DNA from 3 places in the Cryobacterium sp. TMT1-19 genome. Region 3 is predicted to be linked to each of the others. Evidence: predicted binding sites of a transcription regulator. Region 3 holds the regulator's gene; each other region holds the start of a gene.
What was found. The regulator LexA, encoded in region 3, represses DNA repair genes until DNA is damaged. The targets are predictions, from matches to a motif close to TCGAACANNTGTTCGA.
Positions count from the first base shown of each region.

Region 1: E3T40_RS11920 (DUF222 domain-containing protein) is a predicted target of LexA. The motif match lies at 2,008-2,023, and genes of this name have one in related genera.
Region 2: E3T40_RS15125 (DUF222 domain-containing protein) is a predicted target of LexA. The motif match lies at 3,925-3,940, and genes of this name have one in related genera.

Region 1 is NZ_SOHB01000042.1:113,127-118,965, forward strand. It holds gene rpmF (50S ribosomal protein L32) at 1-182, shown strand, start outside; gene rnc (ribonuclease III) at 318-1,004, shown strand; gene E3T40_RS11915 (Fpg/Nei family DNA glycosylase) at 1,038-1,979, shown strand; gene E3T40_RS11920 (DUF222 domain-containing protein) at 2,088-3,572, shown strand; gene E3T40_RS11925 (GNAT family N-acetyltransferase) at 3,569-4,651, opposite strand; partial or broken gene E3T40_RS11930 (chromosome segregation SMC family protein) at 4,920-5,839, shown strand, end outside.
Region 2 is NZ_SOHB01000067.1:15,832-21,670, forward strand. It holds gene E3T40_RS15110 (type IV pilus twitching motility protein PilT) at 1-1,188, opposite strand, end outside; gene E3T40_RS15115 (GspE/PulE family protein) at 1,208-2,878, opposite strand; gene E3T40_RS16455 (hypothetical protein) at 3,151-3,288, opposite strand; gene E3T40_RS15120 (hypothetical protein) at 3,285-3,830, opposite strand; gene E3T40_RS15125 (DUF222 domain-containing protein) at 4,004-5,458, shown strand; gene E3T40_RS15130 (glycosyltransferase family 2 protein) at 5,763-5,839, shown strand, end outside.
Region 3 is NZ_SOHB01000041.1:29,801-35,639, reverse strand. It holds gene metE (5-methyltetrahydropteroyltriglutamate--homocysteine S-methyltransferase) at 1-2,028, shown strand, start outside; gene lexA (transcriptional repressor LexA) at 2,262-2,966, opposite strand; gene E3T40_RS11160 (LysM peptidoglycan-binding domain-containing protein) at 3,250-3,606, shown strand; gene E3T40_RS11155 (histidinol-phosphate transaminase) at 3,656-4,735, shown strand; gene hisB (imidazoleglycerol-phosphate dehydratase HisB) at 4,762-5,385, shown strand; gene hisH (imidazole glycerol phosphate synthase subunit HisH) at 5,382-5,839, shown strand, end outside.

The DNA of each region.
Region 1 (5,839 bases), on a different contig from region 3:
AATCACGCTCCAACACCCGTTCACGTCGTTCCTGTTGGAAGGCCGAAGCTCCCACCCTGGTCAAGACCATGGAAAACGGCAAAGTTGTCTACAGCCTGCCGCACCGCGCCAAGGTCGTCACCGACGCCGCCGGCACGGCGCTGTTCATGGAATACAAGGGCCGCAAGGTCGCCGACGTTTAGTCTCGTTGTGCTCGAACGTCTGATGCCGCGCCGACGGATGCCGGGAGTCCCGATTCAGGGTCCCGATCCGTTGAGTCGCGGCATCAGTGTTTTCGGTCGGCATCTGCCTGGCGGGCACTCGCTGAGTCGGCACTCGTGAGCGTCGATCCCGAGGTCTCGTCCTTGCTGGCGACTCTCGGCGTGCAGATCGACCCGGCCTTGCTTGAGCTCTCTCTCACCCACCGCTCGTACGCGTACGAGCATGGCGGCATACCCAACAATGAGCGCCTCGAATTTCTCGGTGACTCGATTCTGGGGCAGGCCGTGACGGTCATGCTCTATCGGGAGTACACGCAGCTCGACGAGGGTGACCTTGCCAAGCGCCGGGCCAGCCTGGTGTCGAGCGTTGCCCTGGCGGGCATCGCGCGCGGCATCGGATTGGGTGCGTACGTGCGCCTCGGCCGCGGCGAGATCCTCACCAATGGGCGCGACAAGTCGTCGATCCTTGCCGACACCGTCGAGGCGCTCATCGGAGCGGTCTACCTCGACTCCGGCGGAGAGACGGCGACGGCGCTCGTGCTGCGCCTGATCGAGCCGCTCCTCCGTGACCCAGGGCACTTCGGAGTGTCCATGGACCCCAAGACGAGCCTGCAGGAAGCCGCGGCTCGCCTGGGAACCGGGGTTCCCGTGTATTCCATCGCGGAAAGCGGACCCGATCACTCCAAGATCTTCATCGCCACCGTCACTGTGGGTGACGTAAGTGCGGTCGGTGGGGGCACGAGCAAGAAGCACGCCGAGATGGCCGCCGCGCTCGACGCCTGGACGCGCCTCAGCACTCCCTGAGCTGCTGTCAGGCCGTGACGCTGAAAGGCTCGCATGCCCGAACTTCCTGAAGTGGAGGTCGTTCGCGCCGGCCTGGCGCCGGCCGTAACCGGCGCCGTGATCGCCGGTGTCGAGGTCTTCGAGCCACGATCCCTGCGTCGCCATGACTCCGCGAGCGGGTATTTTGCCGACCTGTTGCAGAGGCGGGGCGTGCTCGCCGCCGTCCGCCGGGGTAAGTTCCTCTGGCTGCCGCTGGATTCCGGGCGCGCCCTGGTCGTGCACCTCGGAATGAGTGGTCAGGTGCTGCTGCGCAGCCCCGGATCGGACACGGACCGGCACCTGCGCATCCGTTTGCAGATCGAGCACCCGGAACACGGCGAGCTGTGGGTCAACTTCGTCGACCAGCGCATCTTCGGCAGTATGGCCGTGGACTCGATGCAGCCCACCCGCGACGGGCTGACGGCCGGGTACTCCGGGCTCGCAGGCGGCGCGACCGGGGCGGACGGACTGGCCGGTTCAGGCCTGGGCTGGTCGGGGCTGATCCCGTCGCAGGTGGCGCACATCGCGCGCGACCCGCTGGATCCGGGCTTCTCGGCGCCGCTCTTCCTGACTGCCCTGGCCCGCAAGAAGACCGGGATCAAGCGCGCCCTGCTCGACCAGACCCTGATCAGCGGCATCGGGAACATCTACGCCGACGAGGCCCTTTTCGAGGCCCGGGTGCACTACGAGCAGCCGGCAGACTCCCTGTCGCCCGCGAAGGGGCGGGCGCTGCTCGGCGCGGTCCGCAGCATCCTGAACCGGGCCCTGGCCGAGGGCGGCACCAGTTTCGATGCGCAATACGTGAACGTGAATGGTCAGTCCGGGTATTTTTCGCACCGCCTCAACACGTACGGCCGGCAGGGTCTACCGTGCCCCCGCTGCGGCACACTGCTCGTGCGGCAGCAGTTCATGAACCGCAGTTCACACCTCTGCCCGCGATGCCAACGGCTGCGCTGAGGCTCGCTGCCCGCGAGAAGCCTGCCTGTCGAACAAAAATACGAAAGTCTTTCGAATATCAAGTGAATAACTCTCGACTTTAATTACCATCTTCGCTAACCTCGGACCATGACAACCACCGCAGATGACCTCAGAGCGGCAACGGATGCCGACGCCCGCCTGGGCTCGTCCTGCGCCGACTATGAGCACCTCGCCGACGCCGCGGTGCTGGCCGGTCAGAAGCAGATCGCGGCCGCCCGCCGCCTCTTCGACACCCGATCCGCGTGGATGGCGGCGACCATCGCCCGGCGTTCCCGGCCCGAACTCGGCCATTCAGGTCTGGCCGCGCAGCAGGGATTCCTGTCGCCCGAGGCGCTGATCCAAAAGGTGACGGGCTCGACCAAGACCGACGCGTTCAAACTGGTCGCGGTCGGCACGATGATGGCCGATGCCGAGGCGGCGCAGGCGCGCGTCGAGGCGGCCGTGGAGTCGCCGGACGCTGATGCCGCCGAGGTTGCGGAGTTCGTTGCGAAGGTGCCCTGGCAGGCGCCGATCGCCCGCGCGGTCACCAGTGGCGCTCTCTCCGTCGACGCGGCCGAGTCGATCCGTTTTGGTCTCGGCCAGATCGACGCGGCGGTCACCGCCGACAAGCTCACCGAAGCCCTGACCCTGCTTCTTGTCGAGGCGTCGACGCTGAACACTGACCAGGTCTTCAGACTCGCGCGGCGCATGCGCGACCGCCTCGACGAGGCCGGCATTGCCGCCCGGGAGAAGCAGGCCCACGACGACCGGTTCCTGAAGGTCTACCGGCTCGGCAACGGCAAGGTGCGTCTGGATGGCCTCTTCGCGACCGAAGACGGCGAGTTCGTGCTCTCCGTCTTCGACTCGATCACCAGCCCTCGCCGCGGCGGGGTGCGCTTCGTCGACAAGGCGAAAGCCGCGTGGGCCACACGCATGCAGGACGACCCCCGCACCACGGACCAGATCGCCGCCGATGCCCTCGTGCAGCTGCTGAAGATCGCCGGCGAGGCCGATCAGGGCCGGGTGTTCGGCGGTCACCGCCCTTCGGTGCGGGTCATCGTGACCGAAAAGGCCGTCAAACCGCGCCAGCCGGGAGCCCTGAAGTCCGAGGCCACGGGCAGATCGAAGGCAACCCCGAGCCGATCTCGCAGGAAACGATCGACCGGCTCCACTGCGACACCGGAACCCGAAGGCCAGTTCGACGACACCGGGCAGATCATCGACGTCGGCGGTGACGAACGACTCTTCACCGAGGCACAGCGCGCCGCCGTGGGAGTGCGCGACGGCGGGTGCCGGTGGGTGGACTGCGACAGATCACCCGCCTGGACTGAAGCACACCACATCACTGAGTGGTTGAAAGACAACGGCTACACGGACCTCGCAGACGGGGTATTGCTCTGCCACCCGCACCACCTGTTGCTGCATAACCGGCACTGCCCTCTTTGCTGGCTTTGCGGTCTTTTGTTCTTTGGCTTTGGGCTTTTGGTTGTCGGGTCTTGGGATCTGGGTCTTTGGCTCTGGGTCTTTGGCTCTGGGACTCAGGGCTCGGGGATTCAGGGCTCGGCAGGCTTGAGGGCCGGAGGGCCGGGTTAGAGGGCGTCGCGGCGCCAGGCTCCCTCGTAACCGAGCGGCACGAAGCCGATGGCCTCGTTGACCGTGAGCATGTGCCGGTTCTCCTCAGCGTTATAGGTCAACACCGACGGGTGCCCGGGGCGCTCCGCCGCGAGCAGCTCGAGGTTCGCCACCTTCAGCAGCATCCCCAACCGGCGGCCGCGGTGCTCGCGCAGCACCAGAGTGTCCTCCTGGCTGACCGCGCGGCGGGACTCCGCCGGCACCTCCAGCTCGGTGAATCCCACGAGGTGGCCGCTCGGGCCATGCAGCACCGCCGAGGTCAGCGCCGTGCGCCTGCCGGCGGCAGCCTTCTGCTCCTCCTGCATGACGCGCTCGGGCGTCCAGAGCTGCTCCGGTTCGGCAAGGCCGGCGCTCGGGGCATCCGTGCTCATGCGCGTGTAGAGCACCGCCAGATCGGGCAACCATTCCGGCGGGGTGCGATCGACCCACTGCAGCACTGCATAGTCCGGACCCGCGTGCGCGGCGGCGGCGTCGCGCAGTCGGCGTAGCTGCGTGGGATCCACCGGCAGGGTAAGCCGGCTGGCGCGCACGACCTGCTCGAGGAGGTAGCCGCGGCCCTGAAGGAACCGAACCTCGGGGTTGCCGAGCGGAACCGAACCGAACCCGGTGGGGGAGTGAATGCGCTCACCCGGCGCTGTCGGTGATGGTGCGTAGACGATCTGAACGCTACGGTCCTCGGACTGCGCGATCGCCTCGAGCCGGGCAGTGAGGGCTGAGCCGATGCCTCGCCGTCGGTACTCGGGAAGCACTTCCACGGCCAACCACGCGTGCTCGGCAGAATCCTCCGGAAGGGTCTCGTAGTGACCGCGCCCGACAAGGCGTCCCTTGGACCGGGCCACGAAGAGGCGCTTGGGCTCCCACGCCTGCTTGAGCCAGCCCGGCAGGAGCTCTTCGGCGGTCAGCTCCAGGTCGGTGGTGCCATACGCCTCGGCCTCGACCGTGTTGCGCACCCCGTTTGCCGCCTCGAAATCGGCCCAGCCGGGAGCCTGCGGCGCGGCGGGGATGGCGAGTTCGTCGATCTCGAAGGTGAAGGTCCCCATGATCGGCCAGCGTAGCGCCGCCCCTGCCGCCCCTGCCGCCCGGGCTCGGCCCCAACCCCGAACCAATTCGACGGAGATTTTGCTCAAACCCGGCCCGAGACATCCGTTTCCGCTCCAAATCGGCAAAATCTCCGTCGAATTCGTCAGGGACCGCGCCTACCGCCAGGGACCGCGCCTACCGGGCGGTGGCGGCTGTGTCCGGTACCGTTACTGGGGGTGGCGCGCCGGGCAGCCGCGACCCGAGTCAGCGACGAAAGGGGGCGAAACCGTGTATCTGAAAAGCCTCACGCTCAAAGGCTTCAAATCCTTCGCCCACCCCACCACGTTCGCCTTCGAACCCGGCGTCACCTGCGTGGTCGGGCCCAACGGCTCGGGCAAGTCCAACGTCGTCGACGCACTCGCCTGGGTGATGGGCGAGCAGGGCGCGAAGACCCTTCGCGGCGGCAAGATGGAAGACGTCATTTTCGCCGGCACGTCCACCAAGGGCCCGCTCGGCCGGGCGGCCGTGACGCTGACCATCGACAACACGGATGGCGCGCTACCGATCGATTACACCGAGGTCACCATCTCCCGCACCCTCTTTCGCAACGGCGCGAGTGAGTATGCGATCAACGGGCGCACCTGCCGCCTGCTCGACGTGCAGGAGCTGCTCAGCGACTCCGGCCTCGGCCGGGAGATGCACGTGATCGTGGGGCAAGGGCAGCTCGACGCCGTGCTGCGCGCCAGCCCCGAGGAGCGCCGCGGGTTCATCGAGGAGGCCGCCGGCATTCTCAAGCACCGTCGGCGCAAGGAGAAGACCCTCCGCAAGCTCGACGGCATGCAGGCCAACCTCACCCGGCTCAGCGACCTCGCCGGGGAGATCCGGCGGCAGCTCAAGCCGCTCGGACGCCAGGCCGACATCGCCCGCGAGGCGCAGATCATCGCCGCCGTCGCCCGCGACGCCCGGGCCCGGCTCCTCGCCGACGACGTGGTCACGCTGCGTATCGCGCTCGACGCGCACGGCCGCACCGAGAGCGAGCGGCACGCCGAACGACTCGTGCTGACCGAACGGCTCGAGACCCGGCAGCGGCGCCTGCGCCGACTCGAGCAAGAGCAGATCGGCGACGCCGTCGACCGGGCCCGGCGCACGAACTTCGGCCTGGAATCCGTGCAGGAGCGCCTGCGCGGCCTCTACACCCTCGCCAACCA
Region 2 (5,839 bases), on a different contig from region 3:
TGCCTGCATCGAAGAGGCGATCTGGTAGGTCTTGCCCTCGCGGATCAGGTTGGCGACCGCCGACGTGGTGACGAGCACCTCGGTGGCGACGACGCGGCCACCACCCACCTTCTTGACCAGGGTCTGGCAGACCACACCCTGCAGGGTGGCGGCAAGCTGCGCGCGCACCTGACCCTGCTGGTGCGGCGGGAACACGTCGATCACGCGGTCGATGGTCTGGGCCGCGGACTGGGTGTGCAGGGTGGCGAAGACGAGGTGGCCGGTCTCTGCCGCGGTCAGGGCCACCGAAATGGTCTCCAGGTCGCGCAGCTCGCCGATCAGAATCACGTCGGGGTCCTGGCGCAGCACGTGCTTGAGCGCGGAGGCGAAGCTTTTCGTGTCGTGGCCGACCTCGCGCTGGTTGACCAGCGACTTCTGGTGCTTGTGCAGAAACTCGATCGGGTCTTCGACCGTGACGATGTGGTCGGCACGGGTGCGGTTGACCAAGTCGATCAGGGCCGCCAGGGTGGTGGACTTGCCCGAACCGGTGGGCCCGGTCACCAGAACCAGGCCGCGGGGAAGCTTGGCGAACTGACCGACCGTCTCGGGGATACCGAGGTCTTTCAACGGCTTGATCTCGCGCGGGATCAGGCGGAACGCCCCGCCGATCGAGTTGCGCTGGTAATAGTAGTTGACGCGAAAGCGCGCGCCGCCGGCCGTATACGCGAAGTCGAGCTCGAGCTCCTCCTCGAACTGCGCGCGCTGCTTCGCCGAGAGGATGCTGTAGAGCGCAGAGGTGACCTTGTCACCCATCCACTTGCTCGCGCCCTCAATCGGCCGCAGGCCGCCATCGACACGAATGCTCGGCGGCGCTCCGACGGTGATGTGCAGGTCGGAGGCGTTCAGGTCGAGAACCTCGGCCAGGGCGTTCAGCAGGTCAAGGTCGGAGACCTCGTTGTCGCCGGTGCGGTTGGCACGGGCGCGGCGCCCGGTCGTCTCGACCGCGCCGGTGTCCACCGGGAGGACCGTTGTCGCCGGCTGCGCGGCATCCGTCACATCGACGAACTCGAACTCCACCGAGTCAGGAGCGGCCGGCGCGGCATCGTGCTCCGTCGGTTCGGCACCACGACGCTCGGGATCGCCGAGGCTCCAGCTGCCCCCGGCGGCCCCAGGAGACGTGACCGGAATTTCATAGATGGGCTGGCTCATGCAGATATCCCCTTTTGCACTATGCGACCACTCGCAAGATTTCTTCGATCGATGTCAAACCCATTTGGGCCTTGGCCCAGCCATCCTCGCGGAGGGTGATCATGCCCTGTTCGCGCGCCACCCGGCCGATTTCAGCGCTCGATGCTCGGGCCACGGCGAGCCGCTCGATCTCCTCGGTCACGGTCATCACCTCGTGCACGGCGATGCGCCCCCGGTAACCGGTCTTCGAACACTGCGTGCAGCCGACCGCCTCGAAGATCGTGGGCAGCGGGCGCTCCGGGTCGAACGCGAAGCGGAGGCGCGTCAGGTAGTCGACGGTCAGAACGGATGGCGTCTTGCACTTGTCGCAGAGCCGGCGGGCCAGGCGCTGGGCGACCACGCAGTCCAGGGCGGAACCCACCAGGAAGGGCTCGATGCCCATTTCCGTCAGCCGGGTGATGGCGCTCGGCGCGTCGTTGGTGTGCAGGGTGGAGAGCACGAGGTGGCCGGTCAGCGAGGCCTCAATGGCGATCTGCGCGGTCTCGTGGTCGCGGATCTCACCCAGCAGTACGACATCCGGGTCGCTTCGCAGGATGGAACGCAGCGCACTCGCGAAGCTGAGACCCGCCTTCGGGTTCACCTGCACCTGGTTGATGCCCGCCATGCGGTACTCCACCGGGTCTTCGACCGTGATCACGTTGATCTCGGGGCGAGCGACCGCACCCAGGGTCGTATAGAGCGTGGTCGACTTGCCCGAACCGGTCGGACCGGTGATCAGGATCATGCCGTAAGGCTTGGAGTAGGAGGTCTTGTAGGCCTCGAAGTTGTGCTCGAGCAGGGCCAGCGCGCGCACGTCGAGAGTCGTGTTCGAGTTGTCGAGAATTCGCATGACGACCTTCTCGCCCCACACGGTGGGGAGAGTCGCAACGCGCAGGTCGATCTGACGGCCGGCATGGCGCACGGTCATGCGGCCGTCCTGCGGTTTGCGCCGCTCGGCGATGTCGATATCGCTCATGATTTTGAGCCTGGAGATAACACCGTTCTGGATGCTCTTGGGTGCGGTCTGCATCTCGTGCAGCACGCCGTCGATGCGGTAGCGCACCCGCAGGCTGTGCTCGCCGGGTTCGATGTGGATGTCCGAGGCCAAGTCCTGGATGGCCTGGCTGACCAACAGGTTCACGAACCGCACGATTGGGGCATCGTCGTCGATGGAGTCCGAGACTCCGAAAGAGGAGCTCTCGGTGGCGGCGTTCTCTTCCTCGAGTGTGGAGGTGAGGTCGCTGAGCTCGTCGTCGGCGCGGTGGTAGCGGGTGATAGCGGCGAGCAGGTCGCTGCGCTCGGCGACAACCTGGGTGACGCGCATCCGTGATGCTTCGCGCACGTCGTCGACGGCGAAGACGTTGCCGGGGTCGACCATGGCGAGGATGAGGCGGCCGTCGTCGACGGCGATCGGGAGCACTTCGTGGCGTTTGCAGACGGCCACCGGAACGAGAGCCACGGCGAGGCGATCGACCGGGTAGTCGATCAGCTCGACGAAGGGCAGGTTGGCTTGCTGGGCCCGAGCCTTGGCGAACTGTACCTCGGTGATGACGCCCTTGGCGACGAGGGCGCGGACGGCGCTCTCATCGGCGGGGTCGCCGGCCATAAGGTGGTCGAGCTCCTCGATCGGCAGCAGACCGTGCAGGATCAAGATTTCGGTGAGGCTGGCCACGCGATCCTCTCGAACAGGCTCGGTAAGTAAGTAACGGATAACGCTATCTCGGGGGCAGGGAATCCGGCCAGACCCACAATGAGGGGGACACGGTTCGAAAAAATGCCTCTGTTCAGTGATCCTAACGGGGCGGGGCTTCGACCCGACATCGACACGACATCGACACCTGCTCGAAACGGTCTGGACGCCCATCCAAAGGTTGTCGATGATGTTCTGTGTGTAGCCCAGCGGGCCGGCATTCGTGTACTTCGTGGCGAGCCAGATGCCGCCCCTCAGAAAGTGGGACTCACCGAAAGCGCCGTCTGCCGTGTCGTCTGGATGACGCAGCGGCGGCCCTCCGACTGGGTGAAGCGCTCCAGTCCGTTTGCGACGAGCCGGGCCTCCACCGCGGCGCTCTGTTCCGGGGTCACCCAGACCACGGTGGTGATGATCCCGGTGTCGGATCCCCGTACGGGCTCGCCCAGACGCAGGTCAGGTGGTCGAGAACGTCGATCTGGACGCGCAGCTCGGCATCGTCGGTGCCGTGGGACACGCCGGCATCCGGGTCCTGGCTCCAGACGGGGTTCAGGGTCAGGTCGCCGAGCGCCTCGACCATGGCCGGGCTGTGGAGCTGCGTGCACGCGGTCGGACGTGGAACGACCGGCGCCGCGGTCTGCCCAGGTGCGGATTGCGTCGGCTTGAGGGTTACCGGGGGCGTGGTGGTGGTCGGAGAACCCGTAGCGGTGGGTGCGTTGGTCGGGGCGGGCGTCACGGTGGCGGTTCCGGTGGTCTCGCCTGGGCCCGGGAAACCCTCACCGCTCCGCCAGACCACTGCCACCACGAGGATCACAAGGAGTGCGGCTCCGAGGACGGCCAGCCCGGTCCAGGCCCGGCGACCGGCTGCCGGCCGGCCCGACGTCGGGGGCTCATGCCCGGCGGCGTTCTCGTTCTCGGGCGCATTCTCTGGCCTCATCGGCACATCCTCCGAGGTTGTGCCCTCCACCATAGGCGGGGTCTCCATTGAGGCAACCGGCGGCCTTGCACGGCTTCGGAGCGGCCGGAGTTGGTCAGAGATATATTCGATTATTCCTGTAATTTATGTGAGTAACTCTCGACACTAGATGCGGGCTGGGGTATTCTCTTAACATGACAAACCTCGCGGAAGACCTCAGGCAGGCGGTCGATGCCGTGGCCCTGCTGGGCTCGTCATGCGCTGACTTCGCGGCCCTTCCTGATGCCGAGGTGTTGGTCGGTCAGAAGCGAATCGCTTCGATCCGCCGTCTCGTCGATACCTATGCCGCCTGGATGGCGGCGACCATCGCCGAGCGTTCCCGACCGGAGCTCGGGCACTCGGGCCTGGCGGCGCAGCAGGGGTACCTCTCGCCGGTGGCCCTGATCCAGAACTCGACCGGCTCGTCCAAGGGCGACGCCTACAAGCTGGTCGCAGTCGGCACCATGATGGCCGATGCCGAGGCGGCCGACAGGCTCGTCGAGGCGGCGCTCTCCTCGCCCGACAGGGATGCCGCCGAGGTCGCCGAATTCGAGGCGAAGGTGCCGTGGCAGGCACCGATCGCCCGGGCCGTCACCGCCGGAACCCTTTCCGTCGACGCGGCCGAGTCGATCCGTGCGGGGCTGGGCGAGATCGACGCCTCGGTCACCGCCGAGAAGCTCGCGGTGGCGCTGGAGGCGCTCCTGGCGGAGGCGTCGTCGCTGAATGCCGATCAGGTGTTCAAACGGGCGAGACGGATGCGCGACCGGCTTGACGAGGCAGGCATCGCCGCCCGGGAGAAGCAGGCCTCCGACGACCGCTACCTGCGGGTCTACCGGCTGGGCAACGGCAACGTACGACTCAGCGGGCTGTTTGCCCCCGAAGACGGCGAGTTCATGCTCTCCACGTTCGACTCGATCACGGGCCCGCGCCGCGGCGGGGTGCGATTCGTGGACGCAGAGCGGGCGGCCTGGGCCAGGAGGATGCAGGAGGACCCGCGCAGCACCGAGCAGATCGCCGCTGACTCTCTGGTGCAGCTGCTGAAGATCGCCGGCGAGGCCGACCCGGGCCGGGTCTTCGGCGGGCGCCGCCCCTCGGTGCGCGTGATCGTGACCGAAAAGGCGCTCAAGCCGGAAGCAGACGCGCAGGAAGCAGAGGCGCGGCAGCCGGCCGCACCGGCCGGCCACGGGCAGATCGAGGGCAACCCGGTCCCGATCTCGCAGGAGACCATCGACCGGCTGCTCTGCGACACCGGGACCCGCGGCATCAAATTCGACGACAACGGCCAGATCATCAACGTCGGCCGCGACGAACGACTCTTCACCGAGAAACAGCGCGCCGCAATGGCGGTACGCGACGGCGGATGTCTCTGGGTCGACTGTGAGAAACCGCCAGCGTGGGCAGAAGCGCATCACATCAACGAGTGGCTCAAAAACAACGGGTATACGGACCTCGCCGACGGAGTGCTGCTGTGCCACCCCCACCATTTGCTGCTGCACAACCAGCACTGGACGATCAGCCGCACCGGAACGCAGTACTGGCTTGGGCCACCGGTCGAGGTCGATCCAGAGCAGACGCTGGTGGCGTTGCCGAGTAAGAGGTCGGGCCTGTAGTCCAGTCACACTTCTCGACGACGGACAATGCGTCAACGTCGGCCTCGCGCAGAGCCTCTTCACCGAGAAGCAACGCGCGGGAATCGTGGCCCGCTACGTCGAATGCCGCTGGCCCGGCTACGAACGCCCACCCGCCTGGACCGAAGCCCACCACCTCGACCAATGGCTTGCAGACTCCGGCGGCCCTGCCCGGCAAGAACGCCCTCCTGCAATCACCAAAACCCCCGAAAAACCGAAAATTCTGATGCTCACCGATTCTGAACCAGCACTGTCAGGTTTTCCCTAGGAACGACCAGGGGGCTGCATGATGATTGAAAATTGGCACTGGATGCTTGTCTATCCGGCCTTGATTCTGGTCGTGATGGAAACGCTTTGGATCGG
Region 3 (5,839 bases):
GACCTGGCCGGCTACTTCACCCTCGCCCGCGGCGAAGGGGAGAATCCGCCGCTGGAGATGACCAAATGGTTCGACACCAACTACCACTACCTGGTGCCGGAGATCGGCCCCGAGACCGAGTTCACCCTCGCCGGCACCCGCCTGGTGCGCGAGTTCGAGGAGGCGAAGGCGGCCGGATTCCTGACCCGGCCCGTCATCGTCGGCCCGGTCACCTTCCTGCTGCTGAGCAAGCCCAGCGACGAGGCCCCGGCCGGATTCAGTCCGCTTGACCGCCTCGACGACCTTGTGCCGGTCTACGCCGCCCTCCTGCAGCGGCTGCGCGCCGCCGGAGCCGAATGGGTGCAGCTCGACGAGCCTGCCCTGGTCAGCGAGAGCATCGACACCCCGAGAACGGATGCCCTCGCCGGCCTCCGCTTCGCCTACAACACCCTCGGCGCCCTCGCCGAGCGTCCCGCCCTGTTCGTCGCCGCGCCGTACGGCAGCCTCGACGACGCCCTACCCGTTCTTGCCATCACCCCGGTGGAAGCCATTGGGCTTGACCTCGTGCGGGGAAGCGTGCCGGCGGAGACCCCCGGACTGGACACGACCACTCTCGTGGCCGGCATCATTGACGGCCACAATATCTGGCGCGGCGACCTGGCCGCCGCCTTCGACACGGCGGCCGGCCTGGTCCGCCTCTCGCCGCGGATCTCGGTTTCCACCTCAACCTCGCTGCTGCACGTTCCCCACGACGTCGACGATGAATCGGCGCTGGACGACGACCTGAAAAGCTGGCTGGCCTTTGCGGATCAGAAGGTCGCGCAGGTTGCCACACTCGCCCGCGGCCTCAGTCTGGGTCGCCGTGCCATCGAGACCGACCTCTCTGCGGCCTCCGCGGCCCTCGACGCGCGGGGGGTGGCTCCCGGAGTCCACGATGGCGCCGTTCGGGTGCGCGCCGACGCGCTCGCTCCGGGCGACTTCACCCGGGGCGCCTACGCAGACCGAGTGGCAGCCCAGGAGATGGCCCTCGGGCTGCCGTTCCTGCCGACGACCACGATCGGATCCTTCCCGCAGACCGGGGACATCCGTCGGGCCAGGGCGCAGCTGGTACGGGGGGTGCTGAGCACCGCGGAATACCGGGACCTGATGCGCGCCGAAATCCGTCGGGTCGTCGCGTTGCAGGAAGACATCGGCCTCGACGTGATCGTGCACGGGGAGCCGGAACGCAACGACATGGTGCAGTACTTCGCCGAGAACCTGGACGGCTTCGCGGTCACCGAGAACGGCTGGGTGCAGTCCTACGGCAGCCGGTGCGTGCGCCCGTCGATCCTCTGGGGTGACGTGTCCCGACCGCGGCCCATCACGGTCGAGTGGTCGGCGTTCACGCAGGGGCTGACGCCCAAGCCCGTCAAGGGGATGCTCACCGGTCCGGTCACGATCCTCGCGTGGTCGTTCGTGCGCGACGACCAGCCGCTGGGCGAGACGGCCAGGCAGGTGGCCCTGGCCCTCCGGGACGAGATCGCCGACCTGGAGACGGCCGGCATTCAGATCGTCCAGGTCGACGAGCCCGCGCTGCGGGAGCTGCTGCCGTTGAAGCAGAAGGACCAGGCGGAATACCTCGACTGGTCGGTGGGGTCCTTCCGCCTGGCGACGGCCGGTGCGGCCGTGGCCACCCAGATCCACACCCACCTCTGCTACTCGGAGTTCGGGGTGGTCATCGACGCGATCCGCAACCTGGACGCCGATGTGACCAGCATCGAGGCGGCACGCTCTCGCATGGAGGTGGTGGGCGATATCCGGTCCCAGGGCTTCGACCACGGTATCGGCCCGGGAGTGTGGGACATCCACTCGCCGCGTGTGCCGAGCGTATCCGAACTCACCGACCTGCTCGAGCGCGCCGCGGCAGCCATCCCGGCCACCCGGCTCTGGGTGAACCCCGACTGCGGCCTCAAAACCCGCGGCTACGCCGAAACCGTCCAGTCCCTGCACAACATGCTCGCCGCCACCCGCATCCTCCGCGCCCGCCTGACCTCCTCCGTCTCCGCCTGACCCCGCCTCCACCCACACAAAAGCCGGGCACGACACCAAAAACAGTGTTCGTGCCCGGCCCACAAGACCCGGATCACAAGACCCGACCGAAATAACCATGGTGACTCAACGCACGCGCGTCTCCACGACGCTGGTCGAAACCGTCGAGACCAAGAGTCGGACTGAAGTGCTGAAGTGCTGAAGTGCTGAAGTGCTGAAGCGCTGAAGTGCTGATGTGCTGTAGTGCTGATGCCCTAAACCGACCGCAGCACTGCCACAACCTTCCCCAGAATCTCGGCGTGATCGCCGACGATGGGTTCGAAGTTGGTGTTGCGGGGCAGTAGCCAGGTGTGCCCGTCGCGCTGGCGGAAGACCTTGACGGTTGCCTCGTTGTCGAGCATGGCTGCAACGATTTCACCGTTTTCGGCGGTCTTCTGCTGCCGCACGACGACCCAGTCGCCGTCCATTATGGCGGCGTCGATCATCGATTCGCCCGACACCTTGAGCATGAACAGGTCGCCCTTGCCCACCAGCTGGCGGGGTAGCGGGAAGATCTCGTCGATCTGCTGTTCGGCGGTGATCGGGATGCCGGCGGCGATTCGACCGACGAGCGGAACCATGGCGGCGTCGCCGACCTGCACTCCGGTGTGGAAACTCTCCGAGGATCCGGCCGTCGTGTCTTCGGGCGACTGCGGAATCTCGATGAGCACCTCCAGTGCTCGGGGACGGTTCGGGTCTCGGCGGAGGTAACCGCTCAGTTCCAGCTGGTTGAGCTGGTGGGTGACGCTCGACAGTGACGACAGGCCGACGGCGTCGCCGATCTCGCGCATGCTCGGCGGATAGCCGCGTTGGCTGACCGAGCGCTGGATGACGTCGAGGATGGCGAGCTGCTTCTCGCTGAGGCTCTTGCGCCGTCTGGTGCCGCCCTTGTCGCGGGGACCGCTGGTGTTCTGTGCCACGTTCGTCGCTCCTCGTTTTGATTGATGCGCTGGCGGCAAACAGCGAATGCCGCCGATTCACGCGAATGTCGGGGGTGCCTGATTGAGTGTCAATCAACAATCGAAACTGTATCCGCGTTGAGCCCATTAAACAAACATGTATTCGAGTGGGTCGGAGTAAATATTTCAGAAACTACCGAATAAAGCTTGATTGTTCGAATAATCGAATATACATTCGGAACATAAGTTCGCATCCGGCTCTCCCGGCCGAGAGTCGGATGCGTCTTCTCACAGGAGGTATGACATGAGCACTGCACTTGAACGAGGCGCCCCCATCGCGACCGGACGCACCCGGCTCCGACTCACCCGGCGCGGTCGCGTCGTTTTCACGTCCCTGGCTGCCTTTCCGCTCGTAGCCGTGGCCCTGGTCGTCACCCTCAACGGAGGCATCGCCGCCGCCGAGAACTCGACCGTCGCTCGCGTGGCCACGGCCTTCGACTACGTCACTATCAAGTCGGGGCAGTCGCTCTGGCAACTTGCCGAGACAATCGCGCCCACGTCCGATCCGCGCGAGGTGATCGCCGAGATTGTGAGCCTCAACCAGCTGCCGTCCGACAGCGTGCAGCCCGGTCAGCGGCTGGCGCTTCCGAACGACCTGTGAACTACCCGCGGCGAGCCCCCGCCGGTCTCACCCCGGTAACATGGGGGGAGTGACCAGTCTCAACGATCTTCCCCTTCGCGATAATCTGCGCGGACTCACTCCCTATGGGGCGCCGCAGTTGCACGTGCCGGTGGCTCTCAACGTGAACGAGAACACCCACGGCATCCCGGCTGAGGTGGCGCAGGACATCGTGGCGGCGTTGGCTCTGGCGGTCACGACCGTGAACCGATACCCCGATCGGGAGTTCACCGAGCTGCGGGATTCCCTCGCCCGTTATCTTGGTCACGGCCTCACCCGAAAGAACATTTGGGCCGCCAACGGTTCCAACGAGGTTCTTCAGCAGGTGCTGCAGGCCTTCGGCGGCCCGGGTCGGTCCGTGCTCGGCTTCGCGCCGACCTACTCCATGTACCCTCTGCTCGCCTCCGGCACCGGCACCCGCTGGATCGCGGGTGGTCGTGACGCAAAGTTCGAACTCTCCCCGGCCACGGCGCTCGAGTGGGTCGACCGGGTTGCCCCTGACGTCGTCTTCCTCTGCTCGCCGAACAACCCCACCGGCACGCCCCTGTCCCTGGAAACGATCGAGGCCGTCTACGATGCGAGCGACGGCATCGTCGTCGTCGACGAGGCGTACGCCGAGTTCGGGACGGATGACGCGCCAACCGCCCTGAGCCTGCTTCCCGGCCGGGAGCGCCTGCTGGTGTCCCGCACCATGAGCAAGGCGTTCGCCTTCGCCGGTGTGCGCGTCGGCTATCTGGCCGCCGATCCCGCTGTGACGGATGCCCTCCGCCTGGTTCGTCTGCCCTACCACCTGTCCGCGCTCACCCAGGCTGCCGCGGTCGCCGCGCTCGTCCACACGCCCGCGATGCTTGCCATGGTCGACGACATCCGCGGGCAGCGGGACCGCATCGTGAGCGAACTGGCCCGGCTTGGCTACACTCCGCTGCGCAGTGCGAGCAACTTCGTGCTGTTCGGCGGCGTTGAGGACCCTCGGGCCACCTTCGAGGCGCTGCTGGCGGAAGGCATCCTTGTGCGCGACGTCGGCATCCCGGGCCACCTGCGGGTCAGCGCCGGCACCGAGGCCGAGACCACGGCGTTCCTCGACGCCCTCGAGGCGCTTGGGCGGTCGTGAACGGCTCGGGCCAATAAACTAGCCGTATGAGCTTCTCTTTCGCGACCACCTCGCCTCGTTTCGCCCACCTGCAGCGCGAGACCAGCGAGTCGAGCATCGACCTGTCGCTCAATCTCGACGGCACCGGTGAGTCGGACATCCAGACGTCGGTCCCGTTCTTCGATCACCTGCTCACGGCCTTCGCGAAACACTCGTTGACCGACCTCACCGTGCGCGCCCGCGGCGATATCGAGATCGATGTGCACCACACGGTCGAGGACGTCGGCATCCTGCTCGGCCAGGCGATCAAGCAGGCTCTCGGGGACAAATCCGGCATCTCCCGCTACGGTGACGCCGTCGTGCCGCTCGACGAGGCCCTCGTACAGGCCGTCGTCGACATCTCCGGGCGCCCCTACCTCGTGCACCAAGGCGAGCCGGCCGGTTTCGAGTTCCACCTGATCGGCGGCCACTTCACCGGCTCCATGGTGCGCCACGTGTTTGAGGCTATCGCCTTCAACGGCGGCCTCACGGTGCACGTCACCGTGCAGGGCGGCCGCGACCCGCACCACATCGCCGAAGCCGAATTCAAGGCGTTCGCCCGCGCGTTCCGCCAGGCGAAGGCGCTCGACCCGCTGGTGTCCGGCGTCCCCTCGACCAAGGGTGCGCTGTGACCAGCGTCGTTGTCCTCGACTACGGCACCGGAAACGTGCACTCCGCCGTCAAGGCACTCGAACTCGCCGGGGCCGAGGTGACGCTGACCAGCGACCGCCGTCAGGCGCTTGAGGCCGACGGGCTCGTCGTGCCCGGCGTGGGCGCGTTCAGCGCCGTCATGCAGGCTCTGAAGGCGGTGCACGGCGACGAGATCATCGACCGCCGGATCGCGGGCGGACGCCCGGTGCTGGGCATCTGCGTGGGCATGCAGATCATGTTCGAGCACGGCGTCGAACGCGGCGTGGACACGGAGGGGCTGGGCGAATGGCCCGGCACCGTGACGCAGCTGACGGCGCCGGTGCTGCCGCACATGGGCTGGGACACGGTCACGCCGGGGGAGGGCTCGACGCTGTTCCATGGCCTCGAGCAGGAGCGCTTCTACTTCGTGCACTCCTACGCCGCCCAGGAATGGTC